3 regions of the Enterobacter chinensis genome follow, and region 1 is predicted to be linked to each of the others. Evidence: predicted binding sites of a transcription regulator. Region 1 holds the regulator's gene; each other region holds the start of a gene.

Region 1 (6,887 bases):
ACGATGGTCAGGTCCAGCTTGTAATGCTCAGCGATACGCTTCCAGTATTCAATACCGGAGCCGCCCAGCGGATCCACACCCAGCTTCAGGCCGGCTTTCTGAATCGCCGCCATATCGACGATATCCGCCAGCCCTTCCACGAATGGCTGAACCAGATCCTGCTCTTTGACGTGGCCGGACGCCATGGCAGCATCCAGTGAGATGCGCTTCACGCCTTTCAGACCGTCTGCCAGCAAGGCGTTAGCACGATCTTCCACCACTTTGGTGACGTTAGTGTCTGCCGGGCCACCGTTAGGTGGGTTGTATTTGATGCCACCGTCTTCCGGCGGGTTATGAGACGGAGTGATAACGATCCCGTCTGCCAGCGCGCCACCTTTTTTATTGTGCACCAGGATTGCGTTAGACACCGCAGGGGTTGGGGTGAAACCGTTGTTCTCCTGAACAATCACATCAACGCCGTTTGCGGCCAGCACTTCCACAACAGAAATGAACGCCGGTTCAGACAGCGCATGGGTGTCTTTCCCCACGTAGCACGGACCGGTAACGCCATTTTTAGCGCGCTCTTCCGCAATGGCCTGAGCAATAGCCAGAATGTGCGGTTCGTTAAAGCTGTGGCGCGCCGCGCTCCCACGGTGACCAGATGTACCAAACTTCACTGCGTGTTCTGCGTTGCCCACGACCGGTTTCAGCACGTAATACTGCGCGGTCAGCTGAGCGACGTTAATCAAATCGCTTTGTTGTGCAGGTTGGCCTGCACGGCTGTGATTTGCCATTACCGGGTCCTTCTGATGCAAGGGTTAAATTGTACCGCAAACCTTTTCAATCAATTCCGCCGGGAACTGCATGGACTGCATGATATGTTCAATCATGCTGCACTTGCGGCCCGTATTGGTATTGGTGATCACCCAGTAAGGGGTGCCAGGAACATGTTTGGGTTTGGTTTGATTGCCATTTTGCAGCAGCGTCTGCTCGTCACCCGCGAAATAGACGCGAGTACGACCGTGCAGCGACTCGGTCGCTTCTGCAAACGCTTTGTTATCCAGTGAATAAAGTGTAGACAGCACCAGCATAAAGCGATTAACCGCCTTTTTCTGCTCCGCATATTCATCGGACAGCAGCAGCTCGCGCATCGCGCGCACTTTATCTTTTGCCGGCGTCACGGCAGGTTTTGCCTGTGCAACAACGCTCGGCTGAGACACGACATCTTTGGTGACTGGGGTAGCAGGCTGTGAAGCGGCGGAAATTTTAAGCATGCGCCGTAAAATGTCGGACGCGCTCTCCCCGATATGCCGCGTCTGGCTGGCAATATACTGATAGAGTTCGTCATCAACTTCGATTGTTTTCATCTTAATCCAGTGCGATATCATATCTGAATACAAGTCATTGGGATTATAAGGTCAAATCCCAACAGCGGATAGCGTCAAACCAGGTTGGCGGCAAAAGTCAGATTAAACTGGAACCTTGCAGCCGGGCGGCAGAATGGTCAACATGATACCCTAACCTGACATACGTAAAAAAAGAACTTTGCCATGAAATTGAATACCCGAGCGCAAACTGCACAATCGCCGAACAATAATTCTCCCATCGTACTGGTTCACGGGCTTTTTGGCAGCCTGGATAACCTGGGCGTGCTGGCGCGCGATCTGGTTACCGACCACGATATTTTACAGGTCGATATGCGCAATCACGGTCTTTCCGGACGTTCAGACGAGATGACCTACGCCGCGATGGCACAGGATCTGCTGGATACGCTGGACGCCAACGGCCTGCAGAAAGTGACGCTCATCGGGCATTCAATGGGCGGCAAAGCGGTGATGGCCCTGACGGCGCTGGCGCCGGAGCGCATTAACGGCCTGGTGGTGATTGATGTCGCGCCCGTGGACTACGACGTTCGCCGTCACGACGAGATTTTTGCCGCCATCAATGCGGTCACTGACGCGGGTGTCGCAACCCGCCAACAGGCGGCTGCGGTCATGCGTGACCATCTTGATGAAGAAGGCGTCGTGCAGTTCCTGCTGAAATCCTTTGTTGACGGGCAATGGCGTTTTAACGTGCCGGTGCTCTGGGAGCAATACAACAACATTGTGGGCTGGGAAACGGTACCTGCCTGGCCACACCCTACCCTCTTCATTCGTGGCGGTAACTCTCCTTACGTTACCGACGCGTACCGCGACACCTTGCTGGCACAATTCCCTCAGGCGCGTGCCCATGTCATTGCCGGGGCCGGGCACTGGGTTCACGCAGAAAAACCTGACGCCGTGTTGCGCGCCATTCGCCGCTATCTCGCTGATACTGCAAATTGATTAAAAAGAGAGCGACTGGAAGGCTGCGGGCTTCCAGTCGTTGGCGTGCCGTTTTTGCTGATGTATGATGGCGCGCTTATCGCCCGGGCATTAGCAGGGCGGCGTGTTTCCCCCGAAGTCTCAGAATCATGGCCAAAGAACAAACGGACCGTACGACACTAGATCTGTTCGCGAATGAGCGTCGACCGGGACGACCCAAGACGAATCCGCTTTCGCGCGATGAACAGCTGCGTATCAATAAACGCAATCAGCTTAAACGCGATAAAAATCGTGGGCTTAAGCGTGTCGAACTGAAGCTGAATGCTGACGCCGTCGATGCGCTTAACGAGCTGGCTGACGCGAGAAACATCAGCCGTAGCGAGCTCATTGAAGAGATGTTGATCGCCCAGCTTGAGACGTTACGCAGCCAGGCATAAGTCTGAAAATCCCCTTTATCGCCCTTTTCATGTAGCACAGAGTGCAGTCCTGCGCGATAGCTGTTTCCGCAGGGTTGCCAGTTCTGCTATTATTGCCCTTATCCGTGGCCGAATTGCGCCACCATACTATTAAGTTTCAAGAGGTTATTTTACTCATGGCAATCATCGGCATTTTCTTTGGCAGTGATACCGGCAATACCGAAAATATCGCAAAAAACATTCAAAAACAGCTCGGTAAAGACGTTGCTGATGTGCATGACATCGCCAAGAGCAGCAAAGAAGATCTCGAAGGCTATGACATTCTTCTGCTGGGTATTCCAACCTGGTACTACGGTGAAGCCCAGTGCGACTGGGATGATTTCTTCCCGACGCTGGAAGAAGTCGACTTCAACGGTAAGCTGGTCGCCCTGTTTGGCTGTGGCGATCAGGAAGACTACGCCGAGTACTTCTGTGACGCACTGGGAACTATCCGCGACATCATTGAGCCGAATGGCGCAGTGATCGTAGGCCACTGGCCGACCGCCGGTTACCACTTCGAAGCGTCTAAAGGCCTGGCTGATGACGATCATTTCGTGGGTCTGGCCATTGACGAAGACCGTCAGCCAGAGCTGACGGCAGAGCGCGTTGAGAAATGGGTGAAGCAGATCCGTGAAGAACTGCACCTGGACGATATTCTTAACGCCTGATTTTTATCGCGGCGCAACGGCGGTTGCGCCCGTGCTCCAGGTCAAACCGATTAAATTAATCGCTACAATCTTTTAACTTTTTCGCCCAGACCTGTACAATGTCTCCCTGATAAACGTGGTTTTCCATTGAGCAAGTTTGTTGGTGATACCACGTTTTTATAAGCATATTTTGCCTGAGACTTGCAGTTTTCATTTAGCCATGGCAGTTCTATAATGAGACGCAATATCCCAGGTGCATTTTCTGTCACTTCCTACAGAAGTGAATCGTTTAGCAACAGGACAGATTCCGCATGACTGACAACAATACCGCATTAAAGAAGGCTGGCCTGAAAGTTACGCTTCCTCGGTTAAAAATCCTTGAAGTGCTTCAGGGTCCAGACAATCACCATGTCAGTGCGGAAGACCTTTATAAACGTCTTATCGACATGGGTGAAGAGATTGGGCTGGCTACCGTCTATCGCGTGCTGAACCAGTTTGATGACGCGGGCATTGTTACCCGTCATAATTTCGAAGGCGGTAAATCTGTTTTCGAACTGACCCAGCAGCAGCACCACGATCACCTGATCTGCCTCGATTGCGGCAAGGTCATTGAATTTAGCGATGATTCGATTGAATCACGCCAGCGTGAAATCGCGGCGCGTCATGGCATCCGCCTGACCAACCACAGCCTGTACCTTTACGGTCACTGTGCTGAAGGTGACTGCCGCGAAGATGATCACGCGCACGACGCGAAATAAGTGAGTGTTTATACTCTGAGCCAGCCGCGAGGTTGGCTTTTTTTTTGCCGTTAAAAAGCCCGGTGGCGCAGCGCCACCGGGCATGATAACAGCGAGTTAATGACTGTTATTGCTGCGAATCTCTTTCCAGATCTGGTCGCAACGCTTCGCCACTTCCTGATCGTTACCGGTTTTACGCGCCTGGATACAGGCCTGGTAATCCATCACGCGAACATTTTCCTGCGTCGCGAACTGCTCATGCGCTTTCTCTTTTTTCAGCACATTCAACACGCTCTGACAGGCTTCAATCTTCTCCGGCGAGCCTTCAGCGGTATTGATACACGCGCTATAGGCCTCCTTCAGACGGGTGTCCTCTTTCGGCGCCTGTGTCTGAGCACACGCCACCAGCCCTGATGCCAGCAACGCGACGATTACGATTTTTTTCATCATATGCAGTCTCCATACCGGCGGGACTCAGCCCGCCGGTGCGTTCATCAGAAGATGGTGAATGGGGCGATAACCATGAATTTCACGTCACGTTCATCCTGGAAGATGTTGCCGTAACCGCCCGCATAGCTCGGGATATCGGAGTGGTTGTCATACTGGGTGAAGTGCAGTTTGAACATCGTGCCTTTGGCTCTTCCCTCCTGCAATACATATGCGGCATCCAGACTATAGGCGGATTCTTTCAGGCGCTGACTCTGATCGTAGATTGGGGCACTACTTGGTTTAGCATCCCAACCGTAAGCATAGGAAGCACCCACTGACCAACCTGCAAGGTTCCAGTTTTTGAGATCGTACATCGCCCCGAAGAAGACCGCTTTTTCGCCATTGGCGTTAAAGTCAGAACGGTTATCCCACCAGATATCCAGGCGACCATTAGAAGAAGCATAGGTTGGTGTCATGCGCTGTAAGAAGAAGCCCTGATTACCGTCAGCTTTGACCCACGTGCCTTCGAGACGTAGATCCACCTGGCCAATCTTGTAGCCAAAGGTTAAAGCTTGCAGCCAAGCCGTGCCGTCATATAAGTCCCTGGCAAGGGCCACTTCATCGTTAGTCTTCAGGTTATTTTGCGCATCTGCTTTATCTCGCGCACCATAGAATTGATAGCTGGTCGAAAGTGGGCTTCCGGCGATATCGAACTTATAAGACGCTTTGGCAAAATACTGATCCATGTATCCTTGTGCCTGACCAAATGCCGCTTCCAGCACCAGATTATTTTTGAAATCGTACTTAGCACCAAGAGAATGCAGATAATCTACCCGTGTTTTACGATCGCCCTGGTAGAACTTGTCCATTTCGATGTGCCACGGTGCTTTGTATTCGTTGGTCCACATATAAGAGAAGCTCAACGCACCCGCATCACCGTAGTCAAAGTTAGCCCCGGCTTCTGCACCCTGATAGGTGCCCGGCATAAAGCTCCAGTGCGGTGCTAACAGCGTCTGGCCGGTTGGCTGAATATAACCACCGCGCGCCCATACCGGGCCGTATTTAAATTTCGCAGCGGCCTTGTAAAGACTGATTCCGCTCTTATCCCCGGACCAGTCTTCTTTATACGCTTTGTTGCTGGAGGAGAAGGCAATTTCGTTCGGGTGGGCACTGTCGCCGTTTTCCGCCATTTCAATCGCGGTGAATGCAGCAATATCCAGACCGAACATATCCGCGGCATAGCCTGACTGGAAGTCCAGGTTGGCGTTCCAGGTGGAGTGAGAAAGGTTGGTTTTGTATTTATCTTCGGTAACGTCTTTACGATCACGCTCACGCTGCCAGTAATAAATACCGCCCGTGAGGGTAGAATCATCGATGAAACCCGCAGCTTTCGCTTCAGGTGTGATAACCAGGCTCGACATTGCTGTCACACCGGCAATAGCCAGCGCCAGCGCACTACGTTTGCCACTGAACGTACGCATAGATTATTCCTCTTTGACGAATTAAAACGCCTGAAACGGCGAAAATAAAAAAGACCAAACGGTCAGGGGTAGTTATAAATACCCTCGAATTAACTACCGCCTTTAGGTTATTTTTCGCGACGCGAATTATCAATGCTTTTCAGCGGACAAAAGTCAGGATTATGACGAAGTGCACATAATTGGTAGTGATTTGTAACATTTGCCGGAGAGCGAGGTTTGGCGAGGTAAGCCATTAAATTTTAGAGGGTAAGATCGTTAATTGCCGTTACTTTTTACAAATTGCGCATTGATGATAAAAAACAAACTTTTTTCAGAAAAATAAGTAGCACCACATTGACCTGATATTTTCCTCGATATTATTACTCCCCTGCTTTAACGATATGATCATTAAATAAAAAAACGCCGCAATAAGCGGCGTTTGTCTCTCATTGACCAATGCAGCGTTATTATTCGCCGATTTTGGTCCAGGTATCACGCAGACCCACGGTACGGTTAAATACCGGTTTTTCTGCCGTGCTGTATCGGCTGTCCAGGCAGAAGTAACCTTCACGCTCGAACTGGAACGCCTTACCCGCTTCAGCGGCTTTCAGGGAAGGCTCCGCATAACCCTGCTTGATAACCAGAGATTCCGGGTTGATGGTCGCCAGGAAGTCTTCAGCAGCCCCCGGGTTAGGCACGCTGAACAGACGATCGTACAGACGAATTTCTACCGGCAGCGCGTGGGATGCGCTCACCCAATGAATAACGCCTTTCACCTTGCGACCGTCCGCCGGATCTTTACTCAGCGTTTCTGCGTCATAAGAACAGAAGATGGTGGTGATGTTACCTTCCGCATCTTTCTCTACGCGCTCGGCTT
Region 2 (6,887 bases), on a different contig from region 1:
GAAACACGACCGCCGTGGCCAGCCAGCTGCGGGTTGATCTGGGATTGCAGCAGATACTCAACGCGTTCCATCAGCGGGGCATCGTCAGACACTTTACGCATTTTCGCGTTTGGCGCTTTCAGGGTCAGCTGAGAACCCAGCTGATCGGTGACGAAGTCGATCTCCGCATCTTCAAGATACGGTGCGCTCAGCTCATCAACGTAGGCGGTGAGCTGTTCAAATTTAAGGGCAGTGTCAGTTGCTTCCACGGCGTCCGGAGGACAATAAGAAACACCACATTCTGCATTCGGAGTGCCTGGGTTAATCACAAACACGCGGATCTGCGTCCCTTCTTCCTGATTTGCCAGCAGTTTGGCAAAGTGCGCTTGTGCAGAATCGGAAATACGGATCATAGCTTTGGCCTAATAGTTGACTAAATTACCTGGGTATAATCATACGCCCATTGAAGAAGGGCTACAAGGTACGGCACAGACACCATACCTGAACCGACGCGGCGCCGCTTCGCAAAAGCAGTCGGGAAAGTTCAGCAACGGTACTGCCTGTGGTGACGACATCATCCACAATCGCGATATGGAGACCGTCGACCGGCAATTCAAGGCGAAAGGCATTTTTGAGGTTTCTTTTGCGAAGCCGGGCGCTGAGCTGATGCTGGATGGCGGTGGCGTGAACACGCGTGAGCGCGCTGGCGTCATACCGACATCCGAGCCATCGGGCGAGGGGACGGCAGATCAGGTCGCTCTGGTTATAGCCGCGCCGCCAGTGCCGGCGGCGGTATAAGGGCACATTCACCACCCTGTCGATTTTCGGCAACCCACGATGACGACGCGCCTGCAAAACCGCCAGCAAGAGCAGGCGGGCAAGGGGCCGTGCCAGCGAACTCTGGCCGGAAAACTTCAGCGCGTGAATGAGCCTGCTCAGCGGCGGAACATAATCATCCACGGCGACAAGCGCGCTCCATGGCGGGGATTTTTTCAGGCAACGGCCGCAGGGCAGAACGGGGTTTGTGGCCGGTAAACCACACTGTGGGCAGGTCGCGATTCGCCCTACAAGCGATCGCGTGCAGACGGAGCAGATGCCCCATCCGCTGAGTGCAAGTGGCATTTGGCATAGCCAGCACGAGCCGGGCACTGTTAGCATGTGCAACCTCCATGTGAAAAGAGAGAACAGTAACTGATGAAGACGCTGTGGTGGCAGACTGCAGGGACAGGAAATTGCCATCTTGTGCTGCTGCACGGATGGGGCCTGAATGCAGAAGTATGGCATTGCATAAGTGAGGAACTTGCCTCGCATTTCACACTGCATCTGGTGGACTTACCCGGTTTCGGCCGCAGCCGCGGTTTCGGGCCGATGTCGCTTGATGAGATGGCGCAGCAGGTTCTGGAGGCTGCGCCGCAAAATGCTATCTGGCTCGGCTGGAGCCTGGGCGGGCTGGTGGCGAGCCAGATTGCCCTGTCGCAGCCCGAACGCGTGAAGGCGCTGGTGACCGTGGCTTCATCGCCTTGCTTTAGTGCGCAAGAGGCGTGGCCAGGCATAAAACCTGACGTGCTGGCGAGCTTCCAGCAACAGCTGAGCGAAGATTTCCAGCGGACCGTAGAGCGGTTCCTCGCCCTGCAGACGATGGGCACGGAAACGGCGCGTCAGGATGCCAGAACGCTGAAACAGACCGTGCTTTCCCTGCCGATGCCGGACGTGGAGGTGCTTAACGGTGGGCTGGAGATCCTGAAAACGGTTGACCTGCGTGAGCCGCTGGCCGCGCTGGCAATGCCGCATCTACGCATCTATGGGTACCTCGATGGCCTTGTGCCGCGCAAAGTGGTTCCGCTCCTGGACGCACTCTGGCCGGACAGCGAATCGCAGGTCATTGCCAAAGCCGCGCATGCCCCGTTCATCTCTCATCCGGTCGAATTTTGTTCAGCGCTCATTGCGTTAAGTCAACGTTTCGACTGATTATTTTCCATCCAGCCTGGAAAAAGTAACACACCGCAACCATACTCCAGTTGTCGTTGCGGTTGTTCTGCCTACGATAATCAAAACAACAATCCTATGGAGAGTCAGGCTATGAAACTTGTTACAGGTATTGTCACTTCTCTGGTTATTGGGTCACTTTCATTTGGCGTCTTTGCGGCAAAAGAGCTGGAAAAAGATAAAGTTGCAGGAATGAATCTGACCAAAGTTGGTGAGATTTCTACGTCTGACACCACCGCGCCGATGGACGCAAGAAGAGAGCTGTCGAAGAAAGCGGATGAGCTGGGTGGGACGTACTATGTCGTCACCAGTGCTGAAAAGCAGACCAAAAACGTGCGTGCAACGGCGGACGTGTATAAGTAATACGAAAAAGCCGGGCATCACTGCCCGGCTCTATTAGCGCAGTGACCACCACTCCCTGAGGCAGGCTTTTCCTTCCGGACAGCTTTTACAACTGCCGGAGAGGCAACCGTCCGCGTCTTCCTGAATCCGCACGGCTTTCCCCATCGCTTCAAGCCTTTCCAGCATGGCATCGATCATCGGCTGCGGCGTATGCAGGCTGAGGCTCAGCTGTTTCGCCTCCATCCGTCCCTGTAGCGCCAGCAGGTCACGAACCTGAATCAACGATGCCATTGCGTGCTCCTTAGTGACAGTCGCCCGCCGGGCTGCTGCAGCAGGTCGCGGCGGTTTTACGATTAGCCAGCAGGTCGATATCGACGCGGCTGCGCGCGCGCCGTAACAGGCCGAGAACGATCGCGTTAAACAGAACCACCGCGAGGATGCAGACCAGGCTGTAGCGCGGGTGCTGGCTGAAGTTAACGGTCTGATAAAAGAGCGTCGCCAGCGAGTAGGCAATGTTTAACCCCCACAGGATGGAGAAGCCCATCCAGCCGCGGCTGGACTCGCGGGCAATCGCCCCCATCACGGAGATGCAAGGAATGTAGAGCAGAACAAAGATGAGGTAGCTATAGGCCGCGGACGCGCTGCCAAATTTCTCGCTCATCACGCCCATGGCTCCCGTTGCCATTTCGCCGTCGCCTTTGCTCGCTTCAATTGGGTTGGCCAGCACGCTCAGGCTGAAGGTGTCTTTCAGGCTCTGCCAGGTTTCCTCTACGGCACCCAGCAGTTCATGACCGAGATGAAACTCTGCCGGATTAAACTCCTGCTCCTGAATGTTCTCTGCGGTGTAGAGCGTGTTCAGCGTGCCGACAACCACCTCTTTTGCCATTGCACCAGTAAACAGCCCGACGGTTGCCTGCCAGTTATCCTCATGCACGCCAATCGGTTTGAAGACCGGCGTGATGACGCGGCTGACGGAGGCGAGGGCCGAGTCGTTGATGTTATCTGCCGCCTGCCCGCTGAGGGTGAAGCTGTTCAGCGCGCTCAGGAAAATACTGACGATGACAATTACCTTACCGGCGCGTAGCACAAAGCCTTTCAGGCGCTGCCAGGTCTGGATCACCAGGCTTTTCAGGTGCGGCACGTGGTACACCGGGAGCTCCATCACAAACGGTGAGGCCTCACCGCGCATGATCGTGTGTTTCAGCATTAAGCCGGTCAGGATCGCCATCACGATGCCCAGCACATACAGCGAGAAGACCGCCAGCGCGCCCTGCTGACCAAAGAAGGCTGCCGCAAAGACGGCAAAGATCGCCAGACGGGCACCGCAGGACATGAACGGCGCCATCATGATGGTCATCAGACGTTCACGCGGCGCATCAAGGGTGCGCGCACCCATCACCGACGGGACGTTACAGCCAAAGCCGACAATCAGCGGAACGAAGGATTTACCCGGCAGGCCCAGCGCCTGCATCAGACGATCCATCACGAACGCGGCGCGCGCCATGTAACCGGAGTCTTCCAGGAACGAGAGGAACAGATACATCATGCCGATCTGCGGCACCAGCGGCAGAACGGTGTTGATACCGCCGCCGATCCCCTGTGCGAGGAAGATGGTTAGCCATTCCGGGAAGTGCAGGGTGTAACCCACCCACTGAATACCGTGTACGAAGACCGCGACGGAACCCGCATCGAAAATGGGCTGGAGTGCGCCACCGATGTTAATAGCGAGCAGGAACATCACGTACATCACAAGCAGGAAAACGGGCAAGCCGAGGAAGCGGTTTAGCACAACCTTATCCACCGCCGCCGTAAAGCGGCTGGGTTCCGCAGTGAGGGCGTTACTGACAACGTCGCAGATCGAGGCGATGGCCTGGTAACGCGCATCGGCGATGTGCAGCGCCGGGTCGTCCAGCTCGTCGCTAAGACGGGCCACCGTCACGTCCAGTTTATCAGCCGCATGTCCGGCGTAAGCGCGGCTGTAGATATCACCTTCCAGCATCTGCAGGCCGAGCCACAGCCGCTGTTTCGCAGGCATGCTGTTGTCCATCTCCTGCGCCAGCATATTGGCTTCGCGCAGGAGGGGCTGCGCGTAATGCACCAGCTCAACGTCGCGATTGCCCGCGTGACGGTCAATGGCCAGCTTGAGTGCATCAATACCGCGAGCGCGCGTCGAAACCAGCGGAACGACCGGGCACCCGAGACGTGCGGAGAGGGCATCGACGTCGATGCGCAGCTTTTGTTTCTCCGCAATGTCGAGCATGTTGAGCGCCACGATGCAGGGGATCCCCAGCTCCAGCAGCTGCAGCGTCAGATAAAGGTTACGCTCGAGGTTCGAGGCATCGACCACGTTGATCAGCAGGTCCGCGTCGCCGCCAAGAATATAGTGACAGGCAATTTGCTCATCGAGCGAGGTTTGTGACGAAATGGTGGTTAAGGAATAGGTGCCGGGAAGGTCAACCAGCGTCACCTGGTTGTCGGTTGTTGTGAACTGGCCTTCTTTACGCTCAACCGTCACGCCCGCCCAGTTACCCACGCGCTGGCGTGCCCCCGTAAGCTGGTTAAAAAGCGTAGTCTTGCCGGAATTAGGATTGCCAATTAAGCCAATAGTTAACTTTTTCATTTTTTAGACTCACTGAAACCGCTGGCTTGTTATCGGGATAAGGCTTCGACTTCTATTAATGCGAGGTCTTTCTTACGCAGTACCAGATTCACGCGTCGGGTTTCGATGTGAACCGGATCGCCTAACGGCGCCACGCGTACCACCTGGAATGACGAGCCGGGCAGCATGCCCAGTGACAGCAGCTTCTGCCGGTAGGCAGGGCTAATTTCGCGGGTAAAACCGGTAATCTTCCATGCACTGTCTGGAGTGAATTGCATAATGCCTGATTCCACGAAAGGTTAAATTATCTACTATGGGATGATAATGAGAATAGTTTTTATCAGCAATATTAAAACTGTGACGGAATGTTGTTTGCGGTATTAATTTACGGCCTGTTTGACCTTGCTCAATATTTGCTGAAATGACGGGAAAACGAAAAGGGGGGTATTTGTTAACGGGGTGATAACTAGTGGTTTAAATATGGCTACATCCTATTTATTTTAATTCCCTGCGGCCTGCTTGCCGGGCGGCAATGCGTTTGCCCGGCCTACAAAACCGCAGGCCCGGTAAGCGCAGCGCCACCGGGCATTTACAACCTTAGCGTTTCTTACCCATTGCGGCTGCTAGCGCATCCATCATCGCGCTGTTACCTGCAGGCTGGGCATCACGTCCGCGCGGTTTTGCGGCTTTAGCAGCAGGGCGCTGCTGCTCGCGACCGCCACCGTTAGCGCCGCGGCGCGCGTTAGTTTCACCCGGCTGCTCGTCCAGACGCATGGTCAGGGCGATACGCTTACGCTGCAGATCCACTTCCAGCACTTTGACCTTCACGATGTCGCCCGCTTTGACCACGGTGTGTGGATCTTCAACGAACTTATCGGCAAGGGATGAAATATGCACCAGACCATCCTGATGTACGCCGATATCCACGAATGCGCCAAAGTTGGTAACGTTCGTCACCGCGCCTTCCAGCACCATGCCCGGCAGCAGATCGTTCATGGTCTCGATGCCGTCGGCAAAGGTCGCCGTTTTGAACTCAGGACGCGGATCGCGGCCCGGTTTTTCCAGCTCTTTGATAATGTCGGTGACGGTTGGCACACCAAATTTGTCGTCGGTGAAATCAACGGCTTTCAGATTGCGCAGGGCGCTGTTGTCGCCCATCAGATCTTTCAGCGCCTGCTGGGTAGCGGCCAGAATGCGTTCCACCACAGGGTACGCTTCCGGGTGAACGGTGGAGGCATCCAGCGGGTTATCGCCGTGGTTGATGCGCAGGAAGCCCGCACACTGCTCAAAGGCTTTTGGCCCCAGGCGGCTCACCTTCAGCAGCTGCTGACGGTTCTGGAACTGGCCGTTCTCATCACGCCAGGCGACGATGTTCTGCGCCATCATGCGGGTTAGGCCCGCTACGCGGGTCAGCAAAGGAACGGAAGCGGTATTGAGGTCAACGCCGACGGCGTTTACACAGTCTTCCACGACCGCATCCAGCTTGCGCGCCAGCTGAGTCTGGCTCACGTCGTGCTGATACTGGCCCACACCGATAGATTTCGGGTCGATTTTCACCAGTTCCGCCAGCGGATCCTGCAGGCGGCGAGCGATAGAGACCGCACCGCGCAGAGAAACGTCCAGGTCCGGGAATTCCTGGGCCGCCAGTTCAGACGCGGAATAGACGGATGCCCCAGCTTCGCTGACGATCACTTTCTGGGCCGTCACTTTCGGGAACTGTTTCTGCACGTCGAGGTAGAAACGTTCGGTTTCGCGGGACGCCGTACCGTTGCCGATGGCGACCAGCTCCACGTTGTACTTCTCGCACAGCGCGGCCACCACGACGGCCGCTTTGGCTGCCTGGCCGGTGTGCGGATAGATGGTGTCGGTAGCCACCAGTTTGCCGGTTCCGTCAACCACGGCCACCTTCACGCCGGTACGCAGACCCGGATCGAGACCCATGGTCGCGCGCAAGCCGGCAGGGGCGGCCATCAGCAGGTCG
Region 3 (6,887 bases), on a different contig from region 1:
GAGCTAAAGTTTCCATCTCTTCCTCCTACCTTATTTCTTCTTCGCTTTTTTATCAGCAGCGTGGCCGCGATAAGTACGAGTCGGTGCGAATTCACCCAGTTTGTGACCAACCATTTCGTCGGTAACAAAGACTGGAACGTGCTGACGACCATTATGGACAGCGATGGTCAAACCGATCATGTTAGGAAAGATCGTTGAACGACGGGACCAAGTGCGCAGGGGCTTCTTGTCTCCGCTTTCCACCGCTTTCTCTACCTTCTTCAGCAAGTGCAGGTCAATAAAAGGACCTTTCTTGAGAGAACGTGGCATGGCTTATCCTCTAAAATTATTTGCTACGGCGACGTACGATAAATTTATCAGTACGCTTGTTGCTGCGGGTCTTCTTACCTTTGGTCTGAACGCCCCACGGAGTTACCGGGTGCTTACCAAAGTTACGACCTTCACCACCACCATGTGGGTGATCGACTGGGTTCATCGCAGTACCGCGAACGGTAGGACGAACACCACGCCAGCGTGCAGCACCTGCTTTACCCAGAACGCGCAGCATATGCTCAGCATTGCCAACTTCGCCCAGAGTAGCGCGGCAGTCTGCTTCGACTTTACGCATTTCACCAGAACGCAGACGCAGGGTGACATAAGCACCATCACGAGCAACGATCTGAACGTAAGTACCAGCAGAACGCGCCAGCTGACCGCCTTTACCTGGTTTCATTTCTACGTTATGAACGGTAGAACCAACCGGGATATTGCGCATCGGCAGGGTGTTGCCTGCTTTGATTGCAGCATCAACGCCAGATTGAATCTGGTCGCCAGCTTTCAGGCCTTTAGGGGCCAGGATGTAACGGCGCTCGCCGTCTTTGTACAGAACCAGCGCGATGTTCGCGGAACGGTTCGGATCGTACTCAAGACGTTCAACAACTGCTGGGATACCGTCTTTGTTGCGTTTGAAGTCAACAATACGATAAGCCTGCTTGTGGCCACCACCGATGTGACGAGTGGTGATACGGCCATTGTTGTTACGACCACCGGATTTGCTGTTTTTTTCCAGCAACGGAGCAAAAGGTTTGCCCTTGTGCAGCTCAGGGTTAACCACTTTAACAACGTGGCGACGACCCGGAGATGTCGGTTTACATTTAACAACTGCCATTGTATTACTCCTCCGACTTACTCAGCGCCGCCAACGAAGTCCAGATTCTGGCCTTCTTTCAGGGTGACGTAAGCTTTTTTCCAGTCGCTACGACGACCGATACGCTGTCCGTGACGTTTAACTTTCCCTTTAACAACCAGGGTGTTAACGACTTCGACTTCGACTTCAAACAGTTTCTGCACAGCAGCTTTGATCTCTGCTTTGGTCGCGTCTTTAGCAACTTTGAGAACGATGGTGTTTGTTTTTTCCATCGCAGTAGACGCTTTTTCAGAAACGTGCGGTGCGCGAAGCACCTTCAGCAGACGTTCTTCACGAATCATGCCAGCATCTCCTCAACTTGCTTAACAGCATCAGCAGTCATTACGACTTTGTCGAAGGCGATCAGGCTAACCGGGTCGATACCAGTTGCATCGCGTACGTCAACCTTGTGCAGGTTACGTGCGGCCAGAAACAGGTTCTCGTCCAGCTCACCGGTGATGATCAGCACATCTTCCAGAGCCATGTCTTTCAGTTTCTGTGCCAGCAGCTTAGTTTTAGGCGCTTCTACAGAGAATGATTCGACAACGATCAGACGATCCTGACGTACCAGTTCGGACAGAATGCTTTTCAGCGCGCCGCGGTACATCTTTTTGTTAACTTTTTGACTGTGGTCCTGTGGACGCGCAGCGAAGGTCACGCCACCTGAACGCCAGATCGGGCTCTTGATAGAACCTGAACGCGCACGGCCGGTACCTTTCTGGCGCCATGGCTTTTTGCCAGAACCAGTTACTTCAGCACGAGTCTTCTGAGCACGAGTACCCTGACGAGCACCAGCTGCATAAGCAACAACAACCTGGTGAACCAGCGCTTCGTTGAAATCACGACCGAAGGTAGTTTCGGAAACAGTCAGCGCGCTCTGCGCGTCTTTCAATACTAATTCCATTGCTATCCCCTTACGCCTTCACAGCTGGTTTAACGATCAGGTCGCTACCGGTTGCACCCGGAACTGCACCTTTAACCAGCAGCAGGTTGCGCTCAGCGTCAACACGTACTACGTCCAGGCTCTGAACGGTCACACGTTCGTTACCCAGCTGACCTGCCATTTTCTTGCCTTTGAACACTTTGCCCGGAGTCTGGTTCTGACCGATAGAACCCGGAACGCGGTGAGACAAGGAGTTACCGTGGGTAGCGTCCTGGGTACGGAAGTTCCAGCGCTTAACGGTACCAGCAAAACCTTTACCTTTAGAGGTACCGGTTACGTCAACTTTTTTAACGTCAGCAAACAGCTCAACGCTAATGTCCTGACCTACGGTGAACTCTTCGCCTTCAGCAAGACGGAATTCCCACAGACCACGGCCAGCTTCTACGCCAGCTTTAGCGAAGTGACCCGCTTCTGGTTTGGTTACACGGTTAGCTTTTTTAGCACCAGTGGTCACCTGAACAGCGCGGTAGCCATCGTTAGCCAGATCTTTAACCTGAGTAACGCGGTTTGCTTCAACTTCGATTACGGTTACTGGGATTGAAACGCCATCTTCAGTGAAGATGCGGGTCATGCCCACTTTTTTACCGACTAAACCAATCATTGTATCAACCTCTCAATCGCTCGATGACCTGATTAACCCAGGCTGATCTGCACGTCTACACCGGCAGCCAGATCCAGACGCATCAGAGCATCAACGGTTTTCTCAGTTGGCTCAACGATGTCAACCAGACGCTTGTGAGTGCGGATTTCGTACTGATCACGCGCGTCTTTGTTAACGTGCGGAGAGATCAGAACGGTGAAGCGCTCTTTGCGGGTCGGCAGCGGGATCGGACCACGGACTTGCGCACCAGTGCGCTTAGCAGTCTCGACGATTTCCGCGGTTGATTGATCGATCAGACGATGATCAAACGCTTTAAGGCGGATACGGATTCTTTGGTTCTGCATGAGACCAGAGCTCCAATTATTTTATAAACGAAAATGATTACTCCTCAAACCCATTACGATTGATGGGAGAGTGTAACCGTTCTTACGTAGCTCCCCAATTGGGAGCATTGTTGAGTAACAAAATGAGCTACTCTGGTTCTGATTGAACCCGCCGTCAATTACGACAAGCCCGCGCATTATACGTAAATCTGGGCAAGACGCAAGTGACGTTTAGAAATTAAGCGCTGACGGTGCATTCTGCGTAAGCCATTCCACTATTTACAGCAACCTCTCCGTTCTCATCCTTTCCAGGGGAACCCTCACGCAAATTCCGTTTTTGCACATTGCCGGACATCTGTGATGCGAAGACTATTCGCCCAAACGGTGTTTAAGGATTTGAGCATGCTGACTTTACTCCCTTTTCTTTTGGCCTATTTTGTTCTGACAGGTTTACTGGTGCGCGAAGATATTCGTGCCGGCATGCTTCCGGATAAATATGTCTGTCCATTATTGTGGACCGGACTGCTCTTTCAGCTTTGCCTCCATCCGGATTCTCTTACTGGTGCTGTGGTCGGCGCGATGGCGGGATATATCAGTTTCGCGATGATTTACTGGGGCTATCGATTTATCTTCAGGCATGAAGGGTTGGGCTATGGCGACGTAAAGTATCTGTCGGCGCTGGGGGCCTGGTATGGCTGGTGCGAATTACCGCTTCTGGTATCAGTTGCTACTCTGATGGCACTGCTGTATCTCTTTATTTTTTCTTTAACAACCCCTGAGAGACAGGTATTAAAAAACCCACTGCCTTTTGGGCCATTTCTGGCAGCAGCGGGTTTATGCGTAGGCTGGAAGACGCTGGTTACTCTTCCACTTTAATCTGCGACTGAAGGTAGTTCTGTAGGCCGATCTTAGCAATGAGATCCAGCTCTGTTTCCAGCCAGTCAATATGGCCTTCTTCATCGGCCAGGATCTGGATCATCATATCGCGGCTGACGTAGTCATGTACGCTGTCAGCATAGGCAATGGCTTCACGGAGATCTTTAGCGCCTTCAAGTTCCAGCCTAAGGTCGGAACGCAGCATCTCTTCGACATCTTCTCCGATACCCAGCTTACCGAGATCCTGCAGGTTAGGAATGCCTTCAAGGAATAAAATACGCTCGATATATTTATCAGCGTGTTTCATTTCATCGATCGATTCATGGTACTCAACGTCGTTTAAGCGTTTAAGTCCCCAGTTTTTGAACATTCTCGCGTGAAGAAAGTACTGGTTGATTGCGACAAGCTCATTTCCCAATAATTTATTGAGATAACTTATGATTTTAACATCACCTTTCATTATATAGTCCCTCCGCTTCCACTCATTGAAGCGTAGATCGGGCTACAGGGATGTCAAAAAAAAGATGGTGCTTACGCGATCTCTTTGTATTCCGGGATCTGCATCAATTCATCCTGCATAATCTCTCGTGCAGCACGTACACATTTACCGCATTGATTTCCCACCGGAACAAACTTGCGAAGCTGCTGGAATGACTGAGGCTGAAACTGGCGAACGGCCTGACGTATTTTCTTGTCGCTTACACCATTACATAAACAAACGTACATAGAGACTCCCGTTCAAAATATGCGCAAAGTGTAAGTGAGAATGGTTATGATTACAATAGCACAAGCGCCGGAATACGGGGCGGGAGCAGGCAAAAAATGCGAAATTTTGTGACAAATCCTTAGCGGCAGAAAACAAAAAAGGACGCCGAAGCGTCCTTTTTTATTCAGGGCTAATACTTAGCTCAGAACTTTAGCAACAACGCCCGCGCCAACGGTACGGCCGCCTTCACGGATTGCGAAACGCAGACCGTCGTCCATCGCGATTGGGTGGATCAGAGTCACAACCATCTTGATGTTGTCGCCTGGCATTACCATCTCAACGCCTTCTGGCAGTTCGATGGTACCGGTCACGTCAGTTGTACGGAAGTAGAACTGTGGACGGTAGCCTTTGAAGAACGGAGTATGACGGCCGCCTTCGTCTTTGGACAGAATGTACACTTCAGATTCGAACTTGGTGTGTGGCTTGATTGAGCCTGGCTTCGCCAGAACCTGACCACGTTCGATTTCTTCACGTTTGATACCACGCAGCAGAACACCAACGTTCTCACCAGCACGGCCTTCGTCCAGCAGTTTGCGGAACATTTCAACGCCAGTACAGGTAGACTTCGCAGTCTCTTTGATACCAACGATTTCAACTTCTTCGCCAACTTTGATGATACCGCGCTCTACACGACCGGTAACAACGGTACCACGACCGGAGATGGAGAATACGTCTTCGATTGGCAGCAGGAATGGCTTGTCAATCGCACGCTCTGGTTCTGGGATGTAAGAATCCAGGAAGCCAGCCAGTTCGATGATTTTCGCTTCCCACTCTGCTTCGCCTTCCAGCGCTTTCAGAGCAGAACCACGAACGATTGGGGTATCGTCGCCTGGGAAATCGTACTGAGACAGCAGTTCACGAACTTCCATCTCTACCAGTTCCAGCAGCTCTTCGTCATCAACCATGTCGCATTTGTTCAGGAACACGATGATGAAAGGAACGCCTACCTGACGACCCAGCAGGATGTGCTCACGAGTCTGAGGCATAGGGCCGTCAGTCGCAGCAACAACCAGGATCGCGCCGTCCATCTGCGCAGCACCGGTGATCATGTTTTTAACATAGTCGGCGTGGCCTGGGCAGTCTACGTGTGCGTAGTGGCGAGTCGGGGTGTCATATTCAACGTGGGAAGTGTTGATGGTGATACCACGAGCTTTTTCTTCTGGTGCGTTATCGATCTGGTCGAATGCACGAGCAGAACCACCGTAGGTTTTTGCCAGAACGGTAGTGATTGCAGCAGTCAGGGTAGTTTTACCATGGTCAACGTGGCCGATAGTACCAACGTTGACGTGCGGTTTTGTACGTTCAAATTTTTCTTTAGACACGGCTATATTCCTTACTATAGTGCTCTCCCCTCTGGAGAGAGCACGGGACTTAGGTTTTAATCCTGTGGATTACTTACCACGGGCTTCAATAACGGCCTGAGCAACGTTGTTAGGCGCATCATCATACTTCAGGAATTCCATGGTGTATGATGCACGACCTTTGGTCAGAGAACGCAGCTGAGTTGCATATCCGAACATTTCAGACAGCGGAACTTCAGCGTGGATCTTAACGCCAGTTACTTCGGATTCCTGACCACGCAGCATACCGCGACGACGGCTCAAGTCACCGATAACGTCACCGGTGTTCTCTTCAGGAGTTTCTACTTCAACCTTCATGATTGGCTCAAGCAGAACTGGTTTTGCTTTCTTAAAGCCTTCTTTAAAGGCAATAGACGCAGCCAGTTTAAACGCCAGTTCAGAGGAGTCAACGTCGTGGTAAGAACCGAAGTGCAGACGAACACCCATGTCAACAACCGGATAGCCAGCCAGAGGGCCCGCTTTCAGCTGTTCCTGAATGCCTTTATCAACGGCTGGGATGTATTCGCCAGGAATTACACCACCTTTGATGTCGTTGATGAACTCGTAACCTTTAGGGTTAGAGCCCGGCTCCAGTGGGTACATGTCGATCACAACGTGACCGTACTGACCGCGACCACCAGACTGCTTAGCGTGTTTACCTTCAACATCGGTAACTTTCGCACGAATCGCTTCGCGGTAAGCAACCTGAGGTTTACCCACGTTCGCTTCAACGTTGAATTCACGCTTCATACGGTCAACGATGATGTCCAGGTGCAGTTCACCCATACCAGCGATGATGGTCTGGTTAGATTCTTCATCAGTCCATACGCGGAATGATGGGTCTTCTTTCGCCAGACGGCCCAGAGCCAGACC

The links. The regulator Fur, encoded in region 1, represses iron uptake genes when iron is present. The targets are predictions, from matches to a motif close to ATAATAATGAGAACNACTATCAA.
Region 2: a site for Fur is predicted at 5,225-5,247, ahead of feoA (ferrous iron transporter A). Genes of this name have one in related genera too.
Region 3: a site for Fur is predicted at 4,669-4,691, ahead of bfd (bacterioferritin-associated ferredoxin). Genes of this name have one in related genera too.

What each region holds. Positions count from the first base shown of each region.
Region 1 is NZ_JARDVI010000002.1:459,361-466,247, forward strand. Features, by position in the region: gene pgm (phosphoglucomutase (alpha-D-glucose-1,6-bisphosphate-dependent)) at 1-773, opposite strand, end outside; gene seqA (replication initiation negative regulator SeqA) at 798-1,346, opposite strand; gene ybfF (esterase) at 1,530-2,303, shown strand; gene ybfE (LexA regulated protein) at 2,432-2,719, shown strand; gene fldA (flavodoxin FldA) at 2,875-3,405, shown strand; gene fur (ferric iron uptake transcriptional regulator) at 3,696-4,142, shown strand; gene chiQ (ChiQ/YbfN family lipoprotein) at 4,239-4,568, opposite strand; gene chiP (chitoporin ChiP) at 4,616-6,031, opposite strand; gene glnS (glutamine--tRNA ligase) at 6,478-6,887, opposite strand, start outside.
Region 2 is NZ_JARDVI010000008.1:87,864-94,750, reverse strand. Features, by position in the region: gene nfuA (Fe-S biogenesis protein NfuA) at 1-392, opposite strand, end outside; gene gntX (DNA utilization protein GntX) at 454-1,137, opposite strand; gene bioH (pimeloyl-ACP methyl ester esterase BioH) at 1,174-1,947, shown strand; gene PYW49_RS21115 (YdgH/BhsA/McbA-like domain containing protein) at 2,059-2,328, shown strand; gene feoC ([Fe-S]-dependent transcriptional repressor FeoC) at 2,362-2,598, opposite strand; gene feoB (Fe(2+) transporter permease subunit FeoB) at 2,609-4,927, opposite strand; gene feoA (ferrous iron transporter A) at 4,957-5,184, opposite strand; gene PYW49_RS21095 (Tex-like N-terminal domain-containing protein) at 5,504-6,887, opposite strand, start outside.
Region 3 is NZ_JARDVI010000008.1:21,262-28,148, forward strand. Features, by position in the region: gene rplV (50S ribosomal protein L22) at 1-16, opposite strand, end outside; gene rpsS (30S ribosomal protein S19) at 31-309, opposite strand; gene rplB (50S ribosomal protein L2) at 326-1,147, opposite strand; gene rplW (50S ribosomal protein L23) at 1,165-1,467, opposite strand; gene rplD (50S ribosomal protein L4) at 1,464-2,069, opposite strand; gene rplC (50S ribosomal protein L3) at 2,080-2,709, opposite strand; gene rpsJ (30S ribosomal protein S10) at 2,742-3,053, opposite strand; gene PYW49_RS20770 (prepilin peptidase) at 3,435-3,908, shown strand; gene bfr (bacterioferritin) at 3,892-4,368, opposite strand; gene bfd (bacterioferritin-associated ferredoxin) at 4,440-4,634, opposite strand; gene tuf (elongation factor Tu) at 4,812-5,996, opposite strand; gene fusA (elongation factor G) at 6,066-6,887, opposite strand, start outside.